4 regions of the Candidatus Symbiopectobacterium sp. NZEC127 genome follow, and region 3 is predicted to be linked to each of the others. Evidence: predicted binding sites of a transcription regulator. Region 3 holds the regulator's gene; each other region holds the start of a gene.
What was found. Region 3 encodes PurR, which represses purine synthesis genes. Its sites were predicted from a motif close to CANGCAAACGTTTGCNTG; they were not measured.

Region 1 (2,206 bases), 810 kb from region 3:
TTCTCTGACAACGACGGTCAAAATGGTGATAAATCTTATGCACGTCTGGGTTTCAAAGGCGAAACTCAGATCACTAGCGATGTAACTGGCTATGGCCGTTACGAAGCTGAATTCGCTGGTAACAAAAGTGAAGACGGCGGTAATGACAAAGGTAAAGATGTTAAAACCCGTTATGCTTTCGCTGGTCTGAAAATTGCTGATTTCGGCACTATTGACTACGGCCGTAACATGGGTATCGCTTACGATTCTCTGGCATACACCGACGTTCTGCCTGAGTGGGGCGGCGATCAGTCCAACTCCGACAACTTCCTGACTGGCCGTTCTACTGGCGTTCTGACCTACCGCAACAAAGATTTCTTCGGTCTGGTTGATGGTCTGAACTTTGGCCTGCAATATCAAGGCAAAAACAACCACGACACACTGAACGAACGTAGCAATAGCAGCCCTGACACTCAGAATGGTGATGGCTGGGGTACCTCTCTGGAGTACGTATCTCCGGTTGGTGTAGGTATTGTTGCTAACTATGCTGCAATTAATCGTACTGATGAGCAAAACCAGTTTGCTACCGGTAAAGGTAAAAAAGCCGAAGCTTGGGGTACTGGTCTGAAATATGATGCTAACAACATCTACGTTGCAGCTATCTACTCTGAACTGCGTAATGCAAGCTATGTTGACGGCAGAAGAGACCCTGCTACGCCGCTGACCAATTTTGCTGACAAAACCAAAATCTTCGAAGCTGTTGCTCAGTACAACTTTGATTTCGGTCTGACTCCGTCTCTGGGTTACGTTTCTGCAAAAGCTAAAGATGACACCAACAACCGTAATGCGTACACCACTAAATACGTGAGCGTTGGTGCAACTTACGCGTTCAACAAAAACTTCTCCGTATACTCTGAATACGACATCAACTTGATCAAAGACACTAACGCTTACGGCGTGAATGACGATGACAAAGTTGCTGTTGGTGTAACTTATCAGTTCTAATTTCGTCTTATCACCACTGCATTACGCAGTCTGATAGCGAAAAAGACAGGGCCTTGCGCCCTGTCTTTTTGTTTTCTGCGACCTGACTATTAGCGCCATTTATGGCTACCGCTCCTGCCACAATTTTTCCTGTTAATTCACCTGCATTTTGATCGCAAACGGTTGGCAAAGCTTATGGCTAGCGGTAACCTGAAGGTTCTTGCCTAACCTCTGTCATGGAATAGCCATCAATGTTTGAACATATTACTGCCGCTGCCGCTGACCCGATTCTTGGCCTGGCCGATCTGTTTCGCGTCGACTCTCGTCCACAAAAAATCAATCTGGGTATTGGCGTATACAAAGATGAAACCGGAAAGACACCGGTGCTGGCCAGCGTAAAAAAAGCAGAACAATTCTTGCTGGAAAATGAAGCCACCAAAAACTATCTCGGGATCGATGGCCTGCCCGAGTTCGCCCTGCTCACGCAGGAACTGCTGTTCGGCAAGCAAAGCGCGATTATCAGTGAAAAACGCGCACGTAGCGCACAAACGCCGGGCGGCACCGGTGGCCTGCGTATCGCCGCAGAGTTTATCGCCAGCCAGACATCCGCCAAGCGCATTTGGGTAAGCAACCCAAGCTGGCCTAACCATAAAAACGTGTTCCAGGCTGCCGGGCTGGAAGTGTGCGATTATCACTACTACGATGCCGCCAACCACGCGCTGGACTTTGACGGCATGGTAAAAAGCCTCGAAGCGGTTCAGGCGGGTGACGTGGTGTTATTCCACGGCTGTTGCCATAACCCGACCGGTATCGATCCTACGGCGCAGCAGTGGCAAACGCTGGCTGATCTGTCCGTTCAAAAAGGCTGGCTGCCGTTGTTTGATTTTGCCTATCAGGGCTTTGCTCGTGGGCTGGAAGAGGATGCAGAGGGGCTGCGTATTTTTGCCGCATCCCACCCGGAACTGTTGGTATCCAGTTCCTATTCGAAGAACTTTGGCTTGTATAACGAACGTGTCGGTGCCTGCACGCTGGTCGCAGCCAATGCTGATGTGGCGGATAAAGCCTTCAGCCAGATGAAATCCATCATCCGTGCTAACTATTCTAACCCGCCGGCACACGGCGCGGCGGTGGTGGCGACCATCCTCGGCAACGAGGCGTTGCGTACTCTGTGGGAGCAGGAACTGACGGCGATGCGCGAGCGCATCCAACGCATGCGTCATCTGTTCGTCAATACCTTGCAGGA
Region 2 (2,206 bases), 750 kb from region 3:
TGCGCTGGAAAGCGGCGACTATGCGCGCATTACCGAGCTGGCGCGTGAAGCAGTAGCAGGTGCTACAGCGTAAAACGCTGTTACGACAAAAAAGCCACGCATTGCGTGGCTTTTTTTTGGGGCCGGAGGCGATTATCCGGTCACGTTGACGGCGCTTGCGACCGAGACGGCCAACCCTACTGCGTCATCGATGTTATCAGCCACGGCCAGTGCCACACCCATTCGGCGTTTACCTTCGATATCCGGCTTGGCAAACAGGCGAATTTGCGTACCGGGACGCAGGGCATTTTCTAATCCACTGTAGCTGACGTTATCGCTCACCAACTCAGGCAAAATAACGGCAGAAGCGGCGGGGCCATATTGCCGTACCGCGCCGACAGGTAAACCCAGGAAAGCGCGCACGTGCAGGGCAAATTCGGAAAGATCTTGCGAGATCAGCGTGACCATGCCGGTATCATGCGGGCGCGGTGACACTTCGCTGAAGATGACCTCATCACCGCAGACAAACAGCTCCACGCCAAACAGACCATAACCCCCCAGCGCACTGACCACATCGCGGGCGATCTGCTGCGCACGCGCCTGAGCCAGTTCGCTCATTTGCTGCGGCTGCCATGATTCGCGGTAGTCGCCGTCCTCCTGACGGTGGCCGATGGGCGCACAGAAGTGGATACCGTCGCTGGCGCTGACCGTTAATAACGTGATTTCGAAATCAAAGTTGACCAGGCCTTCCACGATCACCTTACCGCCACCCGCACGTCCACCTTCTTGCGCGTATTTCCAGGCCTGATCCCGTTGTTCTTCACGACGGATCAAACTTTGTCCTTTACCTGAAGAACTCATGACCGGCTTGACGATACAGGGGTAACCGATTTCGGCAACGGCCTGTTGAAACGCGTCTTCGCTGGCCGCAAAACGGTAGGAGGAGGTAGGCAAACTCAACGTTTCTGCCGCCAGACGACGAATGCCTTCACGGTTCATGGTCAGACGCGTGGCTTTGGCACAGGGCACTACATGGTGGCCTTCCTGCTCTAACGTCTCTAGCGTGTCGGTGGCAATGGCTTCAATTTCCGGCACAATGTAATCAGGACGCTCAAGTTCGATAACGGCACGCAGCGCTGCGCCATCCAGCATGTTAATGACGTGGCTGCGGTGAGCGATATGCATAGCGGGAGCATTGGCATAGCGATCGACACCGATCACCTCAACGCCCAGCCGCTGGCACTCTATCGCCACTTCTTTACCCAGTTCTCCGCAACCTAATAACATCACGCGTGTTGCGCCTGCGCGTAGCGCTGTTCCAACCGTTAACATTATGCTTTCCTGATCTGTATTGACATGGCGCGCAGTATAAAGGAAAACGTTTGCGTACGCATCCGCGGCGAGGATATCTGCGGCAACAAGCCATGCATATAAACAGCATCGCTTGGCTTTCTCTAAGAATCGTGCCACGATTTTCTTTCCAGAAAACAGGATGGCACGCAATGAAAGCACCTCAGGCAGAAAAACGTCCGTACCCCCTCACGACCCACGGTGATACCCGCATTGATAATTACTACTGGCTACGTGACGATGCGCGGGAAGATCCGGCCGTATTGTCGTATCTGCAAGCAGAAAACGCCTATTGCGCCTCGCATATGCAACCCTGCGATGCGGTGAAAGAAACGCTTTATCAGGAGATGGTGGCGCGGATCCCGGCGCAGGATGCGTCGGTGCCTTATGTTAAACGTGGTTATCGCTATCAGACGCGCTACGAATCGGGTAAAGAGTACGCGCTCTATGTGCGCCAGCCTGCATCGGAAACGGAACAGTGGCAACTGTTGCTGGATGAGAATGAACGTGCCGCAGACAGCGAGTTCTATCATCTGGGGGTGCTGTCCGTCAGCCCGGACAACCGACTGCTGGCGTTGGCAGAGGATAAAATTTCTCGCCGTCAGTACGACATCCGTTTTCGCAACCTGGAGAGCGGGGAGTGGTTGCCGGACGTCATTGAGCATGTCTCGGCAAACATGCAGTGGAATGCTGATGCCTCCGCGATTTACTACGTGCGCAAGCACCCGCAGACGCTGCTTCCCTATCAGGTCTATATGCATCGCCTCGGTGATGATGTCAGCCAGGATCGTCTGATCTATGAAGAGCAGGATGATACCTATTACGTCAGTCTGGGTGAAACCACCTCTGAAGCGTATATCGTTATCTTCCTGAGCAG
Region 3 (2,206 bases):
AGTTACCCGTTGTTCAAAGAGTAAGCGGTTGCATTCGTGCGCAGCCGTTTATGCTTGCCCGTTGCACAGTGGCAGCAGGCATAACATCCATCGTCTACTCTCTGGATACCCAGAGGGAATGAAGAGTCAAAGCCGGTACGTGGTAGCACGTAGGGGCACGTATCCTGATACGCAATTCTGCGCTTTTTGTAATAAGGATAAGTGTAGGGATATTGTCCGAATGAAAAACAGTGTATGACTGCTTCAATCAGAGGACAAGTCGAAATTGATTGATGCAGCCATGAAGAATATAAAAATCAATATATTATAAGAAAATCGTCTTAAACATTAACGGCGATAGTCGCGGAACGGACCATCACCCACGGAACGCCGCTCAATAAGGGTCGGATGAACCTCAATCACCTGTGCATCTTCGCGCTTGCTGGTGATGCGATCGAGCAGCATGGTAAAGGCAGATTGACCCAAACGCTCTTTGGGCTGGTGGATGGTGGTCAAGGCCGGCGTGAAATAACGCGCATGGCGAACATTATCGTAGCCAATCACGGAAATATCTTGCGGTACACGTAGCCCTAGCTCATCTGCCGCGCAGATAGCGCCCATCGCCATGATATCGCCGCCGCAGAAAATGGCGGTCGGGCGCTGTTTCTGCGCCAAAATCTGGTGCATGGCTTTATAGCCGGATTCCGGTTCAAAATCGCCCTGAACAACCCACTCATCGCGTACCGTGATATCCGCTTCGTGCAAGGCTTTGAGAAAACCCAGATAACGCCCACTGCCGGTGTTGCGTTCCTGAATACCGGGAATGGCACCGATGTCGCGGTGGCCGCGCTCAATCAGGTATCGGCCAGCCAGATATCCGCCTTCAAAAGCGTTGTCAATAATGGTGTCGGTGAAATCGCTGTGTGCCTGACCCCAATCCATCACCACCATGGGAATGCTGCGATAATCCGCCAACATGCCCAACAGTTCGGGCGGATATTCCGCACACATCACCAACAGGCCATCGACCCGTTTTTGCGCCAGCATGGAAAGATAGGCTCGCTGTTTTTCCAGGTTATTGTGCGAGTTGCACAGAATCAGGGTGTAGCCTTTGGCATAACAACTGTTTTCAACCGCTTCGATGATTTCTGCGAAGTAGGGTGCTTCGCTTGAGGTGGCGAGCAGTCCGATGGATTTGGTGTGGTTGACCTTTAAGCTCCGCGCTACTGCGCTCGGGGAGTAGTGTAATTCCTTGATGGCTTCCCGCACGGCCGTTTTGGTCTCTTCGGCGACGAAACGTGTTTTGTTGATGACGTGAGAGACGGTTGTAGTTGAAACGCCAGCACGCTTTGCCACATCTTTGATCGTTGCCATCTAAAAATGACTCCTGAACCTACTTGTTACGGCAGTATATAGTTTGTTAATCGTTTGCTTTTGCGTAATGTTCTCTTTCTGATGGAATAAACAGGATATCAGAAGGAGACTGCCGACGTACTTTGTACCTAAAGGGGATGCATTGATCCCATTGAAGATGACGTGTTCGGACACCGACGCAGCGCACGGTAAACTGCGAATTCTGGCTGATTTGCCGCGAAAGTGAAAGGGATAATTGATATAATTAGTGCAGCCGGGATCGGAGATTTTCCCTATAAATTGTGTAACAATACCTTCTTGGCGTCATTGTGCTGCGGCGATTGGCGTGCAAAAAGCAATGTGGCATCCAATGCGGCGGCAATTTCCACGCATTTCTGTGTTTCAAGGAGATAGAATGAATACTGATTTGAAAATGTCATTACTGACCACGGTTGGGGCGTTAGTCATGATCATGGTATTTAGCTTTGTTGCCGTATTGAACTGACAGCGATTAAAATAAAGACTAGGCTGCGTAGGCATCACCTGGTCTTTATTATTTTATCCGTAACGCGTCGATTGGGCGATTAGCGAATCGTTTGTGGTGTCACCACGCGACGTGCGCCAATGTAGTGTTCCTGCCAGTAGTCCTCACTCAACTTACTGATCTTGATATCGGCACCGGTACGCGGTGACTGAATAAACTTGCCATTGCCAAGATAAACCCCGACATGATCGGCGGTGCCACGGCCGTTGATGCGGAAGAACACCAGATCGCCAATCTCCAGTTCACCCTTATTGATGGGAGCAGCATCGCGCAGGTGATACATCTCATTGGCGGTGCGTGGGATAGGAATTTTCACCACATCCTTATAGG
Region 4 (2,206 bases), 800 kb from region 3:
TCTTTCACCGTGTGATCAATGGGTTCATGATCCAGGGCGGTGGTTTCGCACCGGGTATGCAGCAAAAAGCCACCGAAGCGCCTATCGCCAATGAAGCCAATAACGGCGTGAAAAACACCCGCGGCACGCTGGCTATGGCACGCACCAACGATCCGCACTCCGCTACCGCACAGTTCTTTATTAACCTGGTGGATAACGATTTCCTCAACTTCCGCTCAGAACGTGCAGACGGCTGGGGTTATTGCGTGTTTGCCGAAGTGACTGACGGCATGGACGTGGTTGACAAGATCAAAGACGTGGCAACCGGCCGCAGCGGCATGCATCAAGACGTTCCTAAAGAAGATGTGGTGATTACCCACGTGACTGTCAGCGAGTAATCGCAGCAGCATGGCAACACTGTTTATTGCCGACCTGCATCTTAACGTACATGAACCGGCGATCACCGCCGGTTTTCTGCGTTTTCTGGAGCGTGATGCCCCGCAGGCGGACGCGCTCTACATCCTGGGCGATCTGTTCGATGCCTGGATTGGCGATGACGATCCGCAGCCGCTGCATGCCAGTGTCGCGCAAGCGCTGCGTCAGTTGCATCAACGCGGTGTCCCTTGTTACTTCATTCACGGCAACCGTGACTTCCTGCTGGGCAAGCATTTCGCCGCGCAGGCAGGCATGACGCTGCTCCCCGCCGAGCAGGTAGTGGAGTGCGATGGACGCCGGGTCCTGATCATGCACGGCGATACCCTGTGCATTGACGACGCGGCCTATCAGAAATATCGCCGTCGGGTGCACAATCCCGTCATCCAGTGGCTGTTCCTGCGTTTACCCCTGCGCCTGCGTCTCAAGGTGGCGGCAAAAATGCGTGCGGCCAGTCAGCAGGCAAACCAGAGTAAGTCGCAGCAGATCATGGATGTCAATCAACAGGCGGTGCAGGCGTGTTTACAGGCGTATAACGTCAACACCCTGATTCATGGCCATACCCACCGACCCGCCATACACACCGTCATAACCCAAAGCGGCGAAGCGCAACGCGCGGTGCTGGGTGCCTGGCATGAGCAAGGATGGATGATAAAAGTCACGGCTGACGATACCGCCTTGATTTCCTTTCCCTTCTGATTTTCTCCGCTTTTTCGCCGCCTTTTGTAGCAAACCTGTGATGCCGTTAACGGCAATAATACTGCGATTTGTCCCTACGCAACCGTTTTCCTTCCCGAACGCTCATGGTATGATCTGCGCCCTCCAGCCAGAGCGTCATTCGTTTTCTGGCCGACGCAGCCATGCGTCTCAATACGTCATATCACAGGAGCACTACAGGCATGTCATCCAACGCTGCCCCGGCAAAAATTGCCATCGTCATGGGTTCAAAGAGTGACTGGGCTACGATGCAGTTTGCTGCGGAAATTCTCACCACACTCGCTGTTCCCTTTCACACCGAAGTCGTTTCAGCGCACCGCACGCCGGACAAACTGTTTAGTTTTGCAGAGCAAGCCGCACAAAACGGGTTTGATGTGATCATTGCGGGCGCAGGCGGAGCAGCGCACTTGCCCGGTATGTTGGCAGCGAAAACGCTGGTGCCAGTGCTGGGTGTGCCGGTTCAGAGTGCAGCATTAAGCGGCGTTGATAGCCTGTACTCCATTGTGCAAATGCCGCGTGGCATCCCGGTAGGCACGCTGGCCATCGGCAAAGCCGGTGCCGCCAATGCTGCCCTGCTCGCCGCACAGATTCTGGCGCTGCACGATGGCGAGCTGGCGGTTCGCCTTGCCGCCTGGCGTCAACAGCAAACCGATGAGGTACTGGCACATCCCGATCCGCAGGAGGAGGCATGAAGCCCGTTTGCGTATTAGGAAACGGCCAACTGGGCCGAATGTTACGTCAAGCCGGTGAACCCTTGGGGATTGCCGTCTATCCGGTGGGACTGGATGCCGAACCGGAATCCGTGCCGTTTCATCACGCGGTCATCACCGCCGAGATTGAACGCTGGCCGGAAACCGCATTGACGCGCGAATTGGCTGAGCACGCAGCCTTTGTTAACCGTGATATTTTTCCGCGCCTGGCCGATCGCCTAACGCAGAAACAGTTGCTGGATTCGTTGCAGTTGCCTACCGCCCCCTGGCAGTTACTGGCTTCAGCGCAAGAGTGGCCCGGCGTCTTTAGCAGACTGGGCGAGTTGGCGATCGTCAAACGTCGCGTGGGTAGCTATGACGGCCGCGGT

Region 1: J5069_RS02015 (amino acid aminotransferase) is a predicted target of PurR. The motif match lies at 1,136-1,153, and genes of this name have one in related genera.
Region 2: purT (formate-dependent phosphoribosylglycinamide formyltransferase) is a predicted target of PurR. The motif match lies at 1,351-1,368, and genes of this name have one in related genera.
Region 4: purE (5-(carboxyamino)imidazole ribonucleotide mutase) is a predicted target of PurR. The motif match lies at 1,186-1,203, and genes of this name have one in related genera.

Annotation. Positions count from the first base shown of each region.
Region 1 covers NZ_JAGFPG010000001.1:450,905-453,110, reverse strand. Annotated here, with positions in the region: gene J5069_RS02020 (porin) at 1-984, shown strand, start outside; gene J5069_RS02015 (amino acid aminotransferase) at 1,215-2,206, shown strand, end outside.
Region 2 covers NZ_JAGFPG010000001.1:515,757-517,962, forward strand. Annotated here, with positions in the region: gene J5069_RS02295 (bifunctional 4-hydroxy-2-oxoglutarate aldolase/2-dehydro-3-deoxy-phosphogluconate aldolase) at 1-73, shown strand, start outside; gene purT (formate-dependent phosphoribosylglycinamide formyltransferase) at 133-1,311, opposite strand; gene J5069_RS02305 (S9 family peptidase) at 1,482-2,206, shown strand, end outside.
Region 3 covers NZ_JAGFPG010000001.1:1,263,256-1,265,461, reverse strand. Annotated here, with positions in the region: gene purR (HTH-type transcriptional repressor PurR) at 328-1,353, opposite strand; gene J5069_RS05685 (YnhF family membrane protein) at 1,748-1,837, shown strand; gene J5069_RS05680 (C40 family peptidase) at 1,917-2,206, opposite strand, start outside.
Region 4 covers NZ_JAGFPG010000001.1:2,058,526-2,060,731, forward strand. Annotated here, with positions in the region: gene ppiB (peptidylprolyl isomerase B) at 1-377, shown strand, start outside; gene J5069_RS09490 (UDP-2,3-diacylglucosamine diphosphatase) at 388-1,110, shown strand; gene purE (5-(carboxyamino)imidazole ribonucleotide mutase) at 1,311-1,820, shown strand; gene purK (5-(carboxyamino)imidazole ribonucleotide synthase) at 1,817-2,206, shown strand, end outside.